DNA from 3 places in the Pseudoalteromonas sp. 2CM28B genome. Region 3 is predicted to be linked to each of the others. Evidence: riboswitches for the same ligand, from Rfam matches in the RefSeq annotation. Region 3 holds a riboswitch; each other region holds the start of a gene.

Region 1 (6,808 bases), on a different contig from region 3:
AGTACCTAGTAACTCAGCTGCTTTTTCTTTAGAAATCAACGGAGAAACAGCTTCACCTTTAGCAACAGCCGCTAAAAAGCCTGCTTTAATGTAGGCTGCATCATCAACACCTGGTGGTACGCGGTTGATCAGTAGTTCTAGGATGAACTCTTCTTCACCTGCCGGTGGCGTTTTAATTAGCTCAATAAGATCAGCCGTCTGCTGAGCATCTAATGGCGCTGGTACGATACCTAACGCGGCACGTTCTTCTACGTGTTTACGATATTCTTGTAGCACAGTATTGCCCTCTTGGTGACGTTAAAGTATTCGGTGGTGTTTACTAAACACACCATAACCCAATACCTATAGTATTCTATCTGCCGATTATAAAGCTTTTGTGCATAGATTAAAATCCATCCAGTTATACAACTAGTTATACCGATTATTAATAATATGAATAGTTAACAAAGTAAAACCAACTCCCATGAATACCTATTAAGCAGCCATAAAAAAACCCAGCCTAAGCTGGGTTTTTACTCAATAATGAGACTATTAACGTAATACTTTTACACGTTTAATAGATTTTACGTGTGCTTCAACGCGGCGGTTTTCAGCATGCGCTTTTGCCGTATTCGCTTCATTTTTAAGGCGTTCTTCACCTAAACCTACCGTTGTAATGCGATCTTCTGCAATACCATCAGCAATTAGCTTTTTAGCTACTGCATCAGCACGTTTTTTAGATAACCATTTATTGTAAGACGCTTTACCTACTGCAGACGTATGACCTTCAAGAAGCACTGTTGTATCTGGGTACTCTTTTAAGAAAGTCGCTACTTCATCAATATCATTTAAGTACTGCTGCGAAACTGAAGAATCATTGTTAGGGAATGTTACTAACAAGCTTACTGTTACTTCAGTATCTTCATAAAGTGTACAACCATCGCTACCAACAGCATCTGTCATAGGTGTATTGGCACATTTATCATCTACATCAGGGATGCTGTCTTTATCTGTATCAGCAAGTGCTACCGGCACAGGAACAATTTCTGGCTCTGGTGCAGGCTCAACCGGTGTTACTGGCGCCGATTTTTGACCAAAGAAGTAGTTTATACCTAATTTAGCGCCAACATCTGTGTAGCCTTTATCTAAACCTTGGTAAACACTGGTTTCAGCATTAACAAAAAAGTTGTCTGTAACAAAGTGTCGGTAACCTACACCTGCGTTTAAAAACGTGTTGTCATCAACAACATCAATATCTTTCAGACCAAATAAACCGTAGAAAGGACCGCCACCAAAGTGGTAAAGTGCATCGATACCATAACGTTCGCCGTCAATATCGTTGCGGTTGTTCAATACTTTGTCGTGAGCATTAAAGTCTAGGTCTGCGTACTCTAAACGCGCACTCCAGTAATCATTAAAGCGGTAGCCTAATTCAGCACCCCAGCCTGTTGACTCATTAACGTCAAGGCCAGCTTGCTCACGCATGTTTTTCCACGAAGCATCGTAATAATCGCCGAATGCACCGATGTAAAAGCCTTCTTGCTCGGCTGCGAAAGTAGATGCGCTAGTTGCAGCTAACGCAATAGCCATTGTAAGTGATTTTAATTTCATTGTTTTCTTCCCATTTTAACAACTAAAAATATAGCTAAGCATTGCTAGCTCTTCTAACTTACTTATATAGTAACTGAGTCTTTGTTAATCAATGCTTAACGCAAATATATTTTTTCAATATCTAGGATAATAAAACTAGCTCATAAAAAATGTCGATGAACACAGGCTAGCTCAAAAAGCAAACAATCGCTTTAAACCCCACACGATCACTGGCCTTTATGGAGTTATGGTATCACTCGTTCATAGTTTACTCTATGAATGAACATTGCAGGAGTAAAAAATGACCTTTTATATTCATTTTAAGATGCAACAAACAATACTTAAGTACCACAAAAAGTACGATAATTCTTATCATCTTCAGGCGGCTGTTGAAACTCTGTAGCTTGCATATTGCTTGTGTAAGGGCTCGACATCACTTTGCTAAAACGACTGAGTAGCTCACTATCCCCATGCGTAGTGTACTGAGTAATAATATCTTCAATAATATGATTACGGGGAATCACACTTGGATTTGCCTGTCGCATTATATTATAACTATGCTCGTTAGTTCGTGTTTGCCATTGCTGTGCCCACGATACGAGTGCTGATGGTATTTGCGCTTGTCCAGTTAACGATTCAGTTAACGCATTAAAAGTATTGGTATAATCAAGCTGGTGTTGTTTTAATAACCCTAGTAACTCTCCCACCAACTTATTATCTTTATCATCCGCGACTGTTAACCCTAACTTTTGCGTCCACATAGCGCTAAATTGTTGGTTAAATTGCGTTGAAAAGCCCTCAATTAAAGGCGTCATCAATGCCACCGCTTGCTCGTCATCATCACTGATCAGCGCCATTAGACTCTCTGCTAAGCGGGCACAGTTCCAACTTGCCATGTTTGGCTGATTACCAAACGCATAACGCCCTTGTTTATCAATAGAGCTAAACACGGTATCAAAATCAAACTGGTTCATCATGGCACATGGGCCGTAATCTATGGTTTCACCACTAATTAAGGTGTTATCGGTGTTCATAACACCATGAATAAACCCCACCCTCATCCAACTTACGACTAATTTGACTTGGTTGGCGATCACTGCAGCTAAAAAATCTAAATAACGCTGAGCACCAGTGCTGTTAATCTCGGGATAGTGTCTTTGAATGGCTAAGTCGGCTAAGTTTTTTAGGCTAGTAACGTCACCTTGAGTGGCTAAATATTGAAACGAGCCCACCCGTATATGACTGCTGGCGAGTCGGGTTACAATAGCACCTGGTTGAGGTGGGTTGCGATAAACGGTTTCGCCACTGCCAACCACGGCTAAACAACGCGTTGTTGGAATACCAAGCGCGTGCATAGCTTCGCTCATTACGTACTCACGAATAGCTGGACCTAATGCACAGCGGCCATCGCCTCCGCGCGAAAATGGCGTAGCACCAGCGCCTTTTAATTGCACATCCCAAAACTGATTTTTATCATCGCTAATCGCACCGAGCAAATGCGCCCTACCATCCCCTAGTCGCGGTGAAAAGTGACCAAACTGATGACCAGAATATCCCAGTGCCACTGCAGAAACTGCTTGAGGTTCATTTCCACTGAATATATTTGCTCGTGAATCGGCACTCACCTGTATATTAAATTGCTTAGCTAGGGGCTCATTCCATAACAATAACTGTGGCGCTGCCACTTTAGCCGGATGATCGCTAATAGCAAAGCCGTCACCAATATTGGTATACCTTGGCACTAATTTCATGATTAATCCTATTGTTGTTGGCTTATTCCTACTCGGTTGTCGCCGACACCATAAGCGACAATTAAGCTTAGCTCTTGCATACTTAAACCGCTTTGCTGCTGCAGTTCATTAAAAAAAGCTTGCGCGGCATTTAATGATTTTTTGGTTTGTAAGCCGCCATCTATAATTTTGTGCGCACGTAAATAGCTCTCTACGTCTCGGGATAATAAAAAGGTGTCTTTCCCTAATGCACGCAAAGCATAAGGACCGGTATTGCCCCCTAAACGCGCACCCTGTTTTTTCAAATATGCCCACAAACCAATAATATCTTCACTTGGCCAATTAGCTATAAACTGACTAAAACTACCATGCTGCTGCGCAACTTCATGGATCATATATGCATTTTCAGTAATAGTTTTTACTTTTTTATAGTTGCGTACAATCCGCTCATCACTGGCTTTTTGCTCAAGCATATCCGGTGGCATCATCAGTAACTTTTCAACATTAAAATCCCAAAAAACCTCTCTAAATCCTGCCCATTTACTATTGATCACCGACCAATAAAAACCACTTTGAAATACCTTGCGAGTAAATTCTTCTAGCCAATCATCATCACTTAATGTGCTGAGTTGCTTTGTTGATAAAGGTTTTGCGAGTAACAACTTAAGCATTTTTTCAGAGCCCTTTCGCTCCACTGCTCGCTTATAAATATCGCTAAATTTTTCCATCTGCTTAATACCTTACTTCTACTGTGAGGTTAGTGTACGAGAAAAGCAGCCAATACGTAATAACTGTCAATCAGGATGAATCAATCTGAATTTAGTCACTTGACACCTAGACGGCTAAAATGGTTTAATCGCCGCACTTACCCTATTACATTGTATTTGCTAACTGGCTTTTCAAGTAGCGAGTACAAAGGGCTAGAAGAGGTGCGTTATTCAGGTAGCGTATGTTAGGAGCGCAAACTCCAATGAGCATACGTGAGGGGAATTAACGCCGAGAGGTAACACTTTTTTGTGAAAGATTACTTCGGGCGACTAGGTTGAATCCTAGCGACTGTCACCAATAACATATTTGGTGGAGAGCTTCTGGTCTTAGTATAATAAGGCCGTGCGCCCTATTATTTAAGCCCATTCGCTCTTCGAATTATAAACACATTCAAAGAGTCAGGCATCCTAAATACCCGCCAAAAACTCGACGAATGCCCTATAAGTTCGTGAGAGATGATCAACAACTTCAATATTAACAATTTCCATTTATGGACTGCGCTGATCACCCCATTTGATCAAAATGGCCTAGTTGGTTACGCAACCTTAGACACCTTGGTGGCCGAACAAGAAGCCGCTAACAACGGCATTTTATTACTTGGTAGCACTGGCGAAGGGTTAGCCCTGACCCTAAAAGAGCAGCAAGCCATCGTAGAGCATGTCTGCCAATTACAGCCGAGCGTCCCCCTTATGGTTACGGTAGGCGGTAGTAACTTAAAGCAGCAGCTTGAATGGGTTAACTACTGCAACCAACTGCCTATCCATGGTTTTTTACTTGGCTCGCCTTTGTACGCCAAACCCGGTGCAGTGGGGCAAACACATTGGTTTGAAAGCCTGCTCAATGCCAGTTCTCATCCGTGTATGCTTTATAACGTACCAGGACGAAGCGCCGTAAGCATTCCCATTGCGACTATTGAAAACCTCAAACATCATAAAAATTTATGGGCACTCAAAGAAGCCAGTGGCTCTATCTCTCAATTTGAAGCCTTTCGAAAAGCGGCGCCTGATTTAGCTATTTTTAGTGGTGATGATGCCCTCATGCCTTATTTTGCCCAAGCAGGTGCAAAAGGTTTAGTGTCGGTTGCAGCCAATGCATGGCCAGTGCAAACCCATGAGTTTGTAAAGCGCAGTTTAAGCGGCCAACACCCTAATCTTTTTGTCCAGTGGTCTAGTGCTATCAATAGCTTATTCTCAGTAGCCAACCCTATCCCAGTCAAAGTGTTAATGCATTTACAAGGGCGTATTGACAGTCCGTATCTACGCCCACCTTTAACACACCTTGAGTTGACACACACCGATGACATTTCATCGGCAAACAACACCATTTTATCTTGGCATTAAATACAGGTTTTTATAATGAACTGGTTAGAACTATTAAATAATTTAGAAACGGGCGCGGTTCGCGCAGCAACACAAGACGAAAACGGCCAATGGCACGCTAACGTAGAAGTAAAGCAAGGCATTTTAGAAGCCTTTAAAAACGGTCAAAACACCGAGTTTGCTGGCGGTTTTGTTGATAAACATAACTTAGCACCGCAAAGCTTTGACGCCACAGCAGGCGTTCGCATGGTACCCGGTGGTTCAAGTGTGCGCCGTGGTGCACATGTTGCCAAAGGCACTATTATTATGCCACCTGCGTACGTAAATATTGGTGCATTTATTGACGAGGGCACTATGGTAGATAGCCACGCGCTCGTAGGGTCGTGTGCTCAAGTAGGTAAAAATGTGCATTTAAGCGCAGCGGTACAATTAGGAGGGGTACTTGAGCCCATTGGTGCCAGCCCTGTGGTTATTGAAGATGATGCCTTTATTGGTGCAGGCTGTGTGATTGTTGAAGGCGTGGTAGTTAAAAAAGGCGCGGTACTTGCTCCAGGTGTTCGCTTATCTGCAACCATCCCTGTTTATGACTGCGTAAATGAGCGCCAGCTTGATAAAGGCGAAGCTATCCCTGAATACGCGATTGTGATCCCTGGATCTCGCCCTGCGTCAAACGATTGGGCGCGTGAGCAAGGCTTAAGCATGTCGTGTGCGTTAATTGTTAAATACCGTGACGAGCAAAGTGACGCGTCATTATTGCTTGAAGAGGTTTTACGTTAATGACCTTTTTGAGCACGCCCGTTAAAAGCGCTATTGATAAGCTATCAACTGAGCTTGATACGCCCTTTTTTGTTTATGATCTTGATTCACTAAACACACATTTAACGCGTTTAGTAGCACAAACCGAGGTAAAACTCTGGTATGCAGTTAAAGCGAACCCGTTATCTAGCGTGATCCAACGTTTAAATAACGCTGGTTTTAACTTTGATGTCGCCAGTAAAGGCGAGCTTGAGCAAGTCCTTGCTCAAGGAATTAACAGTGAACGCGTGCTCAACACGGGGCCTGCAAAAAGCCCAAAACAAATTAAGCACTTTATTGCGCGTGGCGTACGTACCTTTGTGGCCGAAAGTCTCAATCAGGTACGTTGGCTCAACGAACAAGCGATTGCTCAGCAGTGCCAGTTGCAAGTATTACTGCGCGTTCAATTACGCTGGCCCGAGGGTGATAAAAACCCGCTAGGGGGCGATAGTCTTACTCCATTTGGCTTAGGGTGCGACGAGTGGCAGGCGCTAAATACCAGTGACTACTATGCACTTAATTTTGACGGTCTGCATATTTTTCAGTGGGGCAACATGCTTAGCAGCGACAAACTTGCTGAACTGTGGACACAAATGATTGCGCCGTTAAGGCAACTTGCTGAGGATT
Region 2 (6,808 bases), on a different contig from region 3:
AGCGTTTTCGTTGTGTAAAAACAGTTTGATTATTTTACGCACCCGATCATCCATAATACGGCTAAAGCGGCGTAAATCATCAAAATCTTCTATTTCACCGGCATTGAATAGCCGATTACCTAAACGGGCCAAATCATCAACCAAGACACTAATTTCTTGTGCTAAGCCTAAATGTTCTTCTTGCAGTAAAAAGGTGGCAAAGTCGGCAATGGCGCGGTTAATTTCCAGTTGTGACGATTTAGCCAGCGGAATAATAATTTCTTGATTCAATAACCGGTTGGTTTCTTTATAAATACGCTCATTATTCCACGTGGGTTGCTTTTGCTTAATGGCATTTTGAAGATCTTTAATACTAAAGTCGGCCATTTTAAAGCGCTTAAATAATAGCTCTAATACACCCCAGTGTTCATTTAGGGTATTAAGTAGCTTTTTAGCTGGGATCATAAGGCGTTGCAACTTCCTAGTATTCGTTATTTTATATTTCTCGAACTTATATGGTATTCGTTTTTGCGACGATTTAATAATAGTTTTTACACCCGCTTAGTGATAGTATCCGCGCCGAATATAGGCACATAGAGTTTGTGGGTATATTTTTTACATGGTTTCAATTTTTACTTAACCCCGAAGGTTGTTTAATATCATGGTTTCCTCGATTATCCTGACGCTGATAGCGATTGCATTTTTGCTTATCGTTATTGAGGATGTGATCCACGTAAACAAAGCAAAAACGACATTATTTTTTGGTACACTTTGTTGGATTATCTCCTTTATTTTTCCTCTTAATGGGCAAAGCCCCGAAACGATTCAAACCCTCCTAGACCACAATATTTTAGAAATTGCTTCTTTATGGCTGTTTTTAATGGCCGCAATGACCTTTGTTGCCTATTTAAACTCTAAAGGACTTATCGAAAATGTTGTGAACCGGATTATGCCAACCAGCATTAGTGAGCGTAAGCTAATGTTTTTGGTGGGGTGTTTTGCGTTTTTATTTTCATCTATTTCAGACAACGTTACGGCCACGCTAATATCACTGGCAGTGATTATGTCATTAAAGCTTGAAGCCAAAAAGTTAGTTAAGTACGCCACGCTTATTGTATTTGCTGTAAACTCCGGTGGTGTATCACTTATCACGGGTGATGTAACCACACTTATGATTTTCCTTGATGGTAAAGTATCAATTAGCAATTTATTACTGTTAATTGTGCCTGCGTTACTAAGTGTATTATTACTGGCTACTTTGTTATCAATTGGCATGAATAAGCAACTCGAGTTTAAAAAAACTAAATTTAAACGTATTGAAAAAACCGACATAACCATTGCGGTTATTTTCTTCACTACGGTGATTGCTACGCTTACATTGAGCGTTTTATACAGTGTACCGCCTCTGCTTACTTTTTTATTGGGTTTATCTATTATGTTTTTAGTCGCGCAATTTTTAATGCGCAAAAAAGACATCAACAAAGATATGATCGATTTTATACGCGACATAGAGTACGACACCTTATTGTTTTTCGTGGGTGTGTTACTGCTTGTTGGTGCGTTAAAAGAAGTTGGGGTACTGAGCCAATTTACTAATTTGTATACGGTAATGGCGCCAGAGTACGCAAACTACTTAATGGGTATTTTATCTGCAGGTGTTGATAACGTGCCACTAACGGCAGCGTTATTAAAAGCCGACATTGTAATGAGTCAACAGCATTGGTTGTCGTTTACGTATGCAACTGGTGTAGGTGGCTCTATGCTAATCATTGGCTCGGCAGCCGGTATTATAGCCATGAGTAAGGTAAAAGAGCTGACGTTTGCAAGTTACCTTCGCTTATCGCTGTATTTATTACTGTGTTACACCTTTGGTTATGCGGGCTCTTACTTAATGGGTAGTTTTATTTGATTTTAGTGTAAAACGACTTGACAGCTAGACGTCTAAACGATAACTTTCAAAGCCGCACTCTTAGTGCGGTTTTGTTTTATTAGCCACAGGTTAATAATACATTCAGAAGAGGTGCGATACTTAGGTACTTAATGTGAGGCAACGACAGCCTGCGACCATTAAGGAGGGAAGTACTCGCCGAGGAAAATAATGGGTCGTTACTATTGTTTTTCGGTTTATGGGGCTGAATCCTCAAAACTGTCACCAATTTAGGTGGAGAGCTTCTGGCAGTAGATTTTTCTTATCTTTATTTCCTGCCAAGTTCTTCTTGTTTTATTGCGGTTTGGATGCCGCGAAAGGAGACGAAATGACTACCCAATCAGTGCCACAAAGTTCACAGTGCACAAAATCAGATTACATTGTTGCCAAATTTGGTGGCACCAGCGTTGCTAACTTTGAGGCGATGAGCCGTTGTAGCGAAATTATCGTAAACGATAAAAATGTACGTATTGTTGCAGTAAGCGCCAGTGCCGGAGTGACCAATCATTTAGTGGAGCTTTGCAAAGCGGGTATTGAAGCCGCTAAACGCCAACAGCATATTGATGGTGTACTTGCGATTCAGCAGGCTATTTTAAATGACCTGTCGTTAGATGATGATTTAGCCCTTGGGTTTAATCAAACGCTTGATGCATTTCAAACGTTGGCGGCACAAACACTCAATACAGAGCAGCAGTTCGATGAGCTACTTAGCTTTGGCGAGCGTTTATCGTCGTACTTATTTACCCAAGTACTAAGGTTAAAGGGTTTAAATGCCACTCGTTTTGATGTGCGCCAGGTGCTTAAAACCGATAGCCAATTTGGTAAAGCAACACCAAATGTGGGCGCCACAGCGCAAGCCGCTAAAACACATTTAATTCCGCTGCTTGATGATAGCGTTATTGTAACCCAAGGGTTTATTGGTAGCGATGCAAACAATTTAACGACCACGCTCGGTCGAGGTGGCTCAGATTATAGTGCTGCACTGCTTGCTGAGGCTATTAACGCTAAAAGTGTGCATATTTGGACTGACGTAGTGGGTATTTTTAGCACCGATCCTCGTTTGTGTGTAAAAGCCACTCCTATTGCGCGTTTAAGTTTTGATGAAGCAGCAGAAATGGCGACCTTTGGCGCTAAAGTGCTGCACCCAGCTACAATTTTGCCTGCCAGTCGCAGCCATATTAATGTGTTTGTTGGCTCAAGCACAGAGCCAGAACTTGGCGGTACGTGGATTGAACGTGAAAAATCGCAGCTACCTGGTATTCGTGCGGTAACGCAACGTAAAAATCAAATATTATTAACCCTTAAAAGCCCAGAAATGTTATTAGCCAGTGGCTTTTTAGCGCGTATATTTACTATTTTAAGTGAGTGCAATATTTCGGTAGATTTGGTCACCACCTCTGAAATTAGTGTGGCAATTACCCTTGATAATGCGCCTAATGCATCACGTCCAGAGCTAGATCAAGCATGTTTAGATAAGCTTGCTGAATTTTGCCATGTATCGGTTGAAAACAATTTAACGCTGGTGGCATTAATTGGCTCTGAAATTGTTTTGCGCCAACATGAAATGAATTTAATGAAAGTATTAAGTGATTTTAATATTCGACTCATTTGTCATGGTGCAAGTAAACATAACTTGTGCTTTTTAGTTGAGCAAAGTGAGTCTGATGCCGTGGTTCAAGCGATTCATAGTCGATTACTAGAAAGTGATTGCGCTGCGTAAATCGTTAATAGTTATTATTGAGCACCGCCAGTCGGTGCTTTTTTTTGCCACAACGCTAATATCAAACATGTCGTTATGTGCTCCAACCACGGTATTGCTACAAGCTGTAAGCTGAGTGTTATTAAGTTCGTTAAACACATTAGGGCTTAATAATTGAGCAATGGGGCGGCTGGTGGCTTTAGCCAGCGCTTCTTTTAATGTCCAAATCCTAAAAAAATGATGTGCTTGAGTTGTTATGTTATCTGAATCGATTATTGAGCTCACTTCGGCTGGGTGGTAAAAGTGCTTAGCGAGTTTATTAAAAGGGCGCTTTAAATTAATTTTTTCAATATCAAAGCCAAAATGAGTTGATGCTACATTTAACGCTGCACCTACAAAACCATGAGAATGAGAAATACAGCAACTAATCACGCCTGTTGTATTTTTAATATGTAATTCTAATTTACTGTTATCGGGGTTAAATTCAGAACTAATATCACACAGCTTTAATGATGCGTAAGAAGAACAAGCGGTTTTTACTAGGTATTTAAGCACTAAACGTGTGGCTAAATATTCTTGTTTAGCTTGTGGGTTTTTACGCCGATTAATAATATTGAGCTCAAAAGGGCTTAAATAGTGGGGTAAATCAAATTCACCCACATTGAGGGTGGTCGCGTTAAGCAACGCAATGCAATGGCTGTTATTTGCTAAAGCGGGCGTGATTTCTAGCTGGTTTTCAAAGTAAGTTACACTCATCATTGCTCGTTATAAATGACGACCGATTACATATTTATTACCCAAAGCTGGATAGTTTGTGAGCGGTTGTTAGTTGTTGTGAGCGCTAAGTACATTTTTATTACTCAGTCGCTCTTAAATATGGTTTAATTCGCATTCGTTAAAATAATAACAGATTTGTAGGTGTATGGCACAAGTGCGTGATGGTTTTCAAAGTCGACTAGGTTTTGTATTGGCAGCAGCCGGTGCAGCGGTAGGCTTAGGTAATATATGGGGTTTTCCTACGCAGGCTGCTAATCATGGTGGCGGCGCATTTTTACTGGTTTACTTTATCGTTATTTTTTTGCTGGCGTTACCTGCTTTGTACACCGAGCTGTATTTAGGTTACAAAGCCCAAGCTAACCCCGTTAAAGCACTAAGCCAAGCATGGCAAGATCACGCCCCTAAAGTGGGAGCCGCAGCAGGCTATATTGGCCTTGCCGGTGCCATCGTTATGTTAAGTTTTTACTCAATTGTGGCCGGTTGGATGCTTTCCTACGCTATAGAGCCTATAAGTAGCTTTTTTGGCTTGCAGAGCTTGAGTGAGTTTTTACATAGTGACTCTATGTTACGTAATTTTATTTTTACGCCGCTTATGCTTATTCTAACCGCCAGTATTATTTTAAAAGGGGTGAAGTCGGGAATAGAAACCTGGTCACGCCGTTTAATGCCGCTTTTACTTGTTCTCCTCATTGGGCTTATTATTTATATTGCAACGTTAGATGGCGCAAGCGAAGGGTTTGCTGCCTATTTAGTGCCTGACTTTAGCAAAATACTCGACCCTGATTTAATTATTGCCGCAATGGGGCAAGCGTTCTTTTCGTTGTCGCTTGGGGTAGGCTGTATGATGATTTACGGCTCATATTTAAAACCCGGAGCTAACTTACCAAAATTAACCGCAAGTGTTGCGCTACTTGATACCAGCGTGGCGTTTTTGGCGGGCTTATTAATAATTCCGGCTATTTATGTTGCCCAGTACAATGGCGTTGAAGTATTTAATAACGGTAAATTAATTGGTGAGGGACAACTTATTTTTGCCATATTACCTGAGCTATTTGGCACTATGGGTGAAATTGGTTTATTGGTTGGCTTATTATTTTTTGTATTGATGTCGATAGCTTCAGTTACCTCAACTATTTCGTCAACTGAGATCCCTGTGGCATTTTTGGTTGAAAACCACAATGTAGATAGAACCAAAGCAACATGGGCAGTCAGTGCTGTTGTGCTTATTTGTGCCAGTACCATTATTTTAAACTTTGATTGGTTGTTTGGTTTAGTGATTATGGTATTTACCCAATACCAATTGCCGTTAATGGGGCTATTTTACTTTATAACGGTAGGCTGGCTATGGCAACGTGGTAATAAGCTGCACAAAGCAAGTAGTGGGCCGCACTATTGGTTTGCACAATATATTCGCTTTGTGTGTCCTATACTTATGACCTTAGTATTTGTAAATGTAGCGTTTGGTTAAAAACTTTTAAACGCGAATTTAAAAATGCCGTTTTAAAAAGCGAACTATTGGGAGTCACCCGAAAGTTCGCTTTTTACAGTTTAAATGACTTGATATTACAATACTTGATTGGTTAGCGTTTGCCCTTGAGCAAGCTCGTTTGCATTTTGTAATGTTATATTAGCGATTTCGGTTAGAGCTTCTTGAGTAAAAAAGCCTTGATGCCCTGTTATTAACACGTTTCTAAAACTCACTAAGCGAGAAAATATATCGTCTTGATTTATTTCTTCACTGTGGTTTTTAAAAAACAGCTCTGATTCTTGTTCGTACACATCAAGCCCTAAATACCCCAGTTTTTGTGATTTAAGTGCTTTAATACACGCTTGGCTGTTTACCAGCGCACCGCGCGAAGTATTAATGAGCATGACCCCGGTTTTCATTTTATTAAATGCAACGTCATCGATTAAATGATGCGTATCTTCGCTCAGCGGGCAGTGCAGTGAAATTATATCGCTTTGGGCAAGTAGGGTATTTAAATCGGTAATAGTGTAATTGCCTGGTTTTGCAAAAGGGTCACACACTAAAACGTTAGCGCCAAAACCATTTAAAATGTTACACAGTGCCAAGCCTATTTTACCGCAGCCTATAATACCTATGGTCTTGTTATGTAAGTTAAACCCAAGTAAGCCATTTAAATCAAAGTTGTCTTCGCGTACGCGGTTATAAGCTTTGTGTGTTTTACGGCTGAGGGTAAGCATAAGGGCAACACAATGCTCCGCGACTGCCTCAGGGCTGTAGGCGGGTACGCGTAATACGCTTAAGTTATGCTGTTTGGCAACGGGCAAGTCAACGTTATTAAACCCCGCACAGCGTAATAAAATAGCGCTAACACCCAATGTGGCAAGTTGCTCAATTACCGCTTTATCAACAGAATCGTTGACAAATACGCACACAGCGTCAAAGTTTTTAGCTAATATTG
Region 3 (6,808 bases):
CTTCTAGCTCTTTATCTACCGATGCATGGTAGTTAACTAGTACGTCAGCTTGGGCTGGGTCTACTAAGCTCATACCTAATGTTTGGCTAAGCTCTTTATTAACGGCAGTACGTACACGTTTTTCCATTAAGCCGTTAATTTGGTAGTTTGTGGTGTCTTTGGTTAGGCTCGCGTTTTCTACCCAAGCAAATGTTTTAAAATTACTAAAGTTGGCTGATTTGTCGTAATCCCAGTCTGGGGTTTGCGTACAGGCTGTAAGTAATGTCAGCGCTGCAACAATAAGTATATTTTTCATTACCTTTGCTCCAATAAAATGCGTTAATTTAAAATAACACACATCGTTTAAATGTGTATTAGTTTAACGTCCTATATTTTAGTTTAGTTGGTTTGCCTTAACGGCCAATTAATTGTGTTCAACTTCAATCCAGTCTTTTTCGTCTACCCAGTTTTGGGCGCCATCTTTTACTGAACGAATAGGTACAATGTAATCACAGCTTACCTGCGGTTTAACCGAGGCAAAAATTGGCACAAAGCCAAAGCTCAGTGCCGTTTCTATGATTGCTTTTTGGTTTTGCGGGTCGATATCAGCCGCTTCATCAATATAAATAGGTATACGGTAAAGGTTTTGTTCCTGATCGCTTAATAAGTAACGAATAAACAACATGCCACATAATAACTTAATAGTAATACGTGTGCCGTTTGAGCCAGCTGAGTCTATTTTTTCAAAGTGTTCGGTTTCGCCAGCGCGGTTAACCACTTCAAAACGAATATCAAATAAATCAGTTAATGTAAGGCCTGCTTTGTCGGAGGCAAGTTTTATTAGGTGATCTTTTGCTTCGTTTACCGCGCTTTCGCTGTAAGGTTCTTGGCTTAATAAATCAAGGGTGTCGCCTTGTTCAAACTGATGCGACGTGCTGATAATGGTATCAATACTATCAACCAGCATTTTGCGCGGTATTACGTTAATTTTAAACGCTTGAAGGTTAGAAATACGGTGCTGGCTTATCCCTTTATTAAAGCTGTTCATTTCGCGGCGAAGGCGGTCTAAGTCTTCACGCAAGCCTTTAATTGTGGCGGCTACTTCGGTTAGGGCTACGCGGCCTTGGCGCTCAACGGCATCGCGTTCGTTATCAAGGTTATGAAACGCGCTAATCAACTTTTGGTATTTAGTAAATTCGTCGTTTTCGTTATCGAATTTAGTAATACCCGCGTTATATACATGCAAATAGGTATTACGTACGTTTATGTCAAAGTTGCGCAGCTCTTGGCAGTCTTTATTAAAGTGATGTACTAAGTCGCTTAGGTTATCAAAGTCGACTGTTATATCAATCATATACGGGGTTACTTTACCGCTGTATAAATCAAGCGTGTGGTCAATTCGTTCGCTTTTAACTTGGCGTAGGCGCTCGGTTTGGCGATTAATTTGCTCTTGCTTAGATTTAATTAACGAGCGCCTGTCTGCAATTGAGCCACTATTTTTTTGAATGTCTTGCAGGTAGTCGTCAACTTGTTCTCGCTCTGCTAATAACTGCTCTTTTAGCATGGATTGCGCTTCTACCGACTGCTGCATTACCTCAAATTGCTCTAAGCGTTTTAGGGCGCTCTCTGCGCTCATTAGCTCATCGTAAAGTGCATCTTTTTCTTTTTGTTTATCGGCCACGTTAGCGGCTACTTCGCGCTGTTGTTTAAACTCTTTTAACGAGCGTTCCAGCGCGTCTAGCTGAGCGCTAAGCTGGGCTTTGTTTTCGCCGCTTTGCATTTGCACTGGCGACAGTTTTTTAAGTTTAATGCTTGCCCCTGGCAGGGTTAGTACACCGCCTTTAACGTTTTCGCTTAATAGCGATAAAAATTCCCCAAAAGCGTCTTCATCATCAATGGTTATATCGCCATTGCTGGTGGTGGCAAACGAGAGTATATCGGGGTTTAAAATGCGCGATATTTCTTCTACTTCTTTAAGTGATAGGTCTTCGCGCATTCGAGTAAACAAATTAAACTCAAGGTTTTTAAGCTGCAGTTTTAAGCTTTTAATTTGCTTTTGAGTTTCGCTAATGCGGTAATCAAGCGTGTGTAGGCTTTGCCCTTGTGCGCTGGTAATCGAGTGCGAAAGCGACTCGTAGTCTTGCTTAAGTTGGCCAAGGTTGGTTTTAAGGGTGGCTTTATTTACCAGTTCAAACTCGCTTTTAAGAGCGCTGTAATCTAAAAACCATTGCTCAATTTGGGTTTGCCTGCGCTCTATATCGCGAGATTGTTGTACGTATAAGCTTTGCTTTTGCTCAAACTCGTGTTTTTCCTGCTCTATGTCTTCAAGGGCAATGGCTAGTTCGCTTAGTTGCTGTTCTTGGTAGGTATCAAAGTCTATTAATGCTTGATCAATTTTAGGCGCGTAGGCTGCTAACTTACCTTTAAGCACGGTTTGGTTTTCAAGCATTGATTCAAGCGCTGTTATTGGCTCTTGCATTGATTCAAGCGCTTTTAATTCGCGTTTAGCACGATTTACTTTATCAAACGAGCGACGCCATACTTCGTAAAAGTCCACTTTAGAGTTAGACATATGGCGTTCAAACACACGCAGCATAAAGCGTTTAACATCGCTTGCACCCAATTTGTGTAAGTTAAGAATACGCCTAAAAATTTCTTTATAAATGGCGGAGTCTTGCACGTTATTAAGCGGGATCATTTTTAAATTAATGTCGCCGTCAAAAGGGGTTGCGCCGCCGGTAAGTAGGGCGTTTAGCTCTTGTGCTTTAAGCTCTATAGGGTTGTAACCTTGCGTTTTTAAATGATTAAACAGCTTGGTAAACTTAATAATGGTATTACCTTGTGTGTACTGCGCTAAATCAAGTTTGCCTTGATAACAAAAGTACTGATGCGCGTAACCGGCTATTTTACCAAGGCCTGCTACACCAATAACCACCGAGCCATGGGGGAGGTTGGCTTCAAGCAAAATGTACGACTGATCTGATGAAAAATAAAATTTACGGGTTTCATCTAAATCGTGCCCGTCCCATTCGGTTAGGCGCAAATCGTTTATTAGCGGAAATTGCAGGGCGTTAATAACCGAGCTTTTACCGGTATTGTTTGGTGCACAAATAGAGCTACTTTTATCAAGCGGAATAACACACTTTGCATAGCCTGCGGTATTAAGTAGGGCGAGTTTACTTAGTCCGTATAAGTTTTTCATTGCTCGTCCTCAGTAATGTAGGTTTCTTCGTTTACTTCCATAAGTGCATCAATATAGCGGTGAATAGGCGCTTGTAACATAAAGCCGCCTTCTACTTCGCGGGCAAGGCCTAAACGTACCATGCGCAGGTATACGTCTTTACGTAAATCTGAGCCCGAAAATATCTCAAGTTGATCAAACAAGTGTTTATTAATTTGCACTAAGGTTTGCATCAGTTCTAAATCGTTTACTTCATCAAATAGGGCACGCATTGGGTCTTTACCCGTATTGGCAAAATGCTCAATTAAAATGTAAATAGTCAGTGCTATAGCACGGGATATTTTCCCCATGTTTGGCGTGCTTTCGTCGCTGGCAAAGTAGTAAAAGCCGCGGCTGTCGTGTTTTAAATCGTGACCAAGGGCGCTAAATAAGGCGCTGTAAGATTCTATGTGCTGGTCAAGCTCTTGCCACATTACGTTGTCTTGTTCGCAAATATGGTAACCCGCACCTAATTTTTTATTAATGGCTTGTAGGTGCGTAAGCTCGTCTAAGTTTATATGTGTCATGTGTTACTCGTCTGCCTGTGTATCTGGCTGAGGCGCAGAATTAAATGGGTATAACGAAAAATGCTGGCCGGCAATTTTTACGCGTGTCTTTTCATCGCTTTGGCTAATGTGAATTTCACTGTCGCTGACTAGTTTTTGATATAAAAATAGCATTTCGTCGGCGTCTAATTCTGGGTAGCTTTCATCTAAAAATTGCAGTAATGGCTGGGGCTTTTTACGTTTTTTATTAAAGCGTTTTGCAAAGCTTGTTTTAACATCGTGGTAATCAGGAATGTTTGGCGTAACAAATGCCGGCACGTCTTGTTGCTCTGGGAGCTGGTATTCTTCGTGTTCAAATTCTACCAAGCTTGCCATATAGGCAACTATATGACGCTGCTGGCCAAGCGAATAACGCTGCGCATCGCTTACAAAGTTTGGTTGTACCGCGCTTAGCATGTTGTCTACGCCATTTTTACGCACAAGGCCAAGCACTTTTGCTGCCTGGCGGGTAATTAGGTTATTACGGCGTAGCTCTTCGCGCAGTGGCATAAGCATATCGGCACTTTTGCGTAAGCTTTCTCGGCCAACTAAATGCATTTCGAGTATCCGAGTACGCAATTGCTCAAGCATACGTTTGTCGCTGTAGGCTTTGCCTGAGCGTTCAATGTGCTCTATTTGCTTACTTATTTGTTGCTCAATAAGTGTAAAACAGGCATGAAAGTCACCGCGAATATCGACCATTTCAAGCATCGGCTCTATGTATTCATCAAAGGCTTCTATTACCGCTTTGTAGCGCTTTTGCAAAGATTGCACCGCGTGATCAGATTTAGCTTGCTCAACAATGTTTAAAATAGCGTTTTCGTTGTGCGCGTAAAGCTTCATTATTTTACGCACCCGATCATCCATAATGCGGCTATAGCGGCGTAAATCGTCATAGTCTTCTATTTCGCCGGCATTATCTAATCGGTTTCCTAGGCGTGCTAAATCATCAACCAAAACGCTAATTTCTTGTGCTAAACCTAGGTGTTCTTCTTGTAATAAAAAGGTCGCAAAATCGGCAATGGCGCGGTTTATTTCAAGCTGGGATGATTTAGCCAATGGAATAAGTATATCTTGATTGAGCAAACGGTTTGTTTCTTTGTAAATGCGCTCGTTTGTCCATGTGGGCTGTTTTTGCTTAATAGCGTTTTGCACGTCTTTGAGGCTAAAGTCGGCCATTTTAAAACGTTTAAATAATAGCTCTAAAACACCCCAATGTTCGCTAAGGGTGTTAAGCAGCTTTTTAGCTGGGATCATAATGCGGTGATACATCCTAGTAATGAGTTAACTACGCTTAAAGCAGAGCGTAGTTTTTATATTTTTATAATAAAAAGTACTCGTTATTAACTGGCTTAATTTACACATTTTTTTAGCTGGCGTACAGGCGAGTTACATTAAGCGCTGTAAAAGTAGCCAGCAATGTAAACCTTGGCTAAATTATTCGCGTTATATTAACTAAAACACCTTGACAGCTAGACGTCTAAACGATAACTTTCAAAGCCCCGCTACACAGTGGGTTTTTGTTTTATTAGCCACAGGTTAATACAACATTCAGAAGAGGTGCGATACTTAGGTATTTAATGGTAGGTGACGAACGCCCATAACCATTAAAGAGGGAAGTACTCGCCGAGGAAAACAAGGTTACGTCAACCGTGTTTTTCGGTTTATGGGGCTGAATCCCCAAAACTGTCACCAACTTAGGTGGAGAGCTTCTGGCAGCGGACACATCTTATTTGCATTCCTTTGCCAAGTTCTTCTTGTTTTTTAGCGGTTTGGATACCGCGAAAGGAGACGAAATGACTACCCAATCAGTGCCACAAACAGTATCAGGCGCAAAATCAGATTACATCGTTGCCAAATTTGGCGGAACCAGTGTTGCAAACTTTGAAGCGATGAGTCGCTGCAGCGAAATTATTGTTGCAGATAAAAGCGTACGTATTGTAGCTGTGAGCGCCAGTGCCGGCGTAACTAACCACTTAGTTGCACTATGCAAACCCGACCTTAGTAAAGAGCAGCGCCAAGCACACATAGATGGCGTATTGGCTATTCAACAGGCTATTTTAGATGAGCTGTCACTTGATGCCGATTTAGCCGTAGGTTTTAACGAAACGTTAAAAGCATTTCAAATGTTAGCCCTTGAAACACTCACCACTGATCAACAACACGATGAGCTGCTTAGCTTTGGCGAACGTTTATCGTCTTATTTATTTGCTCAAGTGCTGCGCTTAAAAGGCTTAAATGCAGATAGGTTTGATGTGCGCAAAGTGCTTAAAACCGACAGCCAATTTGGTAAAGCAACGCCCGATGTTGCGGCCACTGCACAAGCCGCTAAAGATCTGTTAATTCCGTTATTAGATGAGCAAGTAATAGTTACACAAGGGTTTATTGGTAGTGATGAATTTGGCCAAACCACAACGCTTGGTCGCGGTGGCTCTGACTACAGTGCGGCGTTATTAGCAGAGGCTATTAACGCTAAAAGTGTACACATTTGGACCGATGTAGTGGGTATTTTTAGCACCGACCCGCGTTTATGCGCTAAGGCAACGCCAATTGCTCGTTTAAGCTTTGATGAAGCCGCAGAAATGGCGACATTTGGCGCAAAAGTATTGCACCCTGCGACTATTTTACCAGCAAGCCGTAGCCATATTAATGTATTTGTAGGCTCTAGCCGCGAACCGGAACGTGGAGGGACGTGGATTGAGCGTGAAAAATCGCAGCAGCCAGGTATTCGTGCCGTTACGCAGCGTAAAAACCAAATATTGCTAACGCTTAAAAGCCCAGAAATGTTATTAGCAAGTGGCTTTTTGGCCCGTGTATTTACCATTTTAAGTGAATTTAATATATCGGTAGATTTAGTTACTACCTCAGAAATTAGTGTTGCCATTACACTCGATAACGCGCCTAATGCCTCGCGACCTGAGCTTGAGCAAGCGTGTTTAGATAAATTGGCCGAATTTTGTCATGTATCGGTTGAAAATAACTTAACCTTAGTGGCGCTTATAGGGTCTGAAATACAGCTACGCCAGCACGAAATGAACTTAATGAACGTATTAAAAGAGTTTAA

What was found. A riboswitch is a leader RNA that binds a small molecule or an ion and turns the genes downstream of it on or off. The one in region 3 is predicted to bind lysine.
Region 1: another riboswitch for lysine. It lies ahead of dapA (4-hydroxy-tetrahydrodipicolinate synthase); the one in region 3 lies ahead of lysC (lysine-sensitive aspartokinase 3).
Region 2: another riboswitch for lysine. It lies ahead of lysC (lysine-sensitive aspartokinase 3); the one in region 3 lies ahead of lysC (lysine-sensitive aspartokinase 3).

Annotation. Positions count from the first base shown of each region.
Region 1 is NZ_JALNTH010000034.1:28,374-35,181, reverse strand. Features, by position in the region: gene acnB (bifunctional aconitate hydratase 2/2-methylisocitrate dehydratase) at 1-276, opposite strand, end outside; gene MTN96_RS29000 (OmpA family protein) at 532-1,590, opposite strand; gene MTN96_RS28995 (YdiU family protein) at 1,911-3,320, opposite strand; gene MTN96_RS28990 (DNA-3-methyladenine glycosylase I) at 3,329-4,027, opposite strand; lysine riboswitch at 4,216-4,395, shown strand; gene dapA (4-hydroxy-tetrahydrodipicolinate synthase) at 4,523-5,407, shown strand; gene MTN96_RS28980 (2,3,4,5-tetrahydropyridine-2,6-dicarboxylate N-succinyltransferase) at 5,423-6,163, shown strand; gene MTN96_RS28975 (PLP-dependent decarboxylase) at 6,163-6,808, shown strand, end outside.
Region 2 is NZ_JALNTH010000009.1:90,901-97,708, reverse strand. Features, by position in the region: gene MTN96_RS14330 (hypothetical protein) at 1-444, opposite strand, end outside; gene nhaD (sodium:proton antiporter NhaD) at 641-1,888, shown strand; lysine riboswitch at 1,987-2,159, shown strand; gene lysC (lysine-sensitive aspartokinase 3) at 2,235-3,626, shown strand; gene MTN96_RS14315 (4'-phosphopantetheinyl transferase superfamily protein) at 3,603-4,361, opposite strand; gene MTN96_RS14310 (sodium-dependent transporter) at 4,528-5,850, shown strand; gene MTN96_RS14305 (2-hydroxyacid dehydrogenase) at 5,946-6,808, opposite strand, start outside.
Region 3 is NZ_JALNTH010000007.1:86,061-92,868, forward strand. Features, by position in the region: gene MTN96_RS11970 (DUF4136 domain-containing protein) at 1-295, opposite strand, end outside; gene MTN96_RS11975 (ATPase) at 404-3,181, opposite strand; gene MTN96_RS11980 (hypothetical protein) at 3,178-3,726, opposite strand; gene MTN96_RS11985 (hypothetical protein) at 3,730-5,001, opposite strand; lysine riboswitch at 5,292-5,464, shown strand; gene lysC (lysine-sensitive aspartokinase 3) at 5,541-6,808, shown strand, end outside.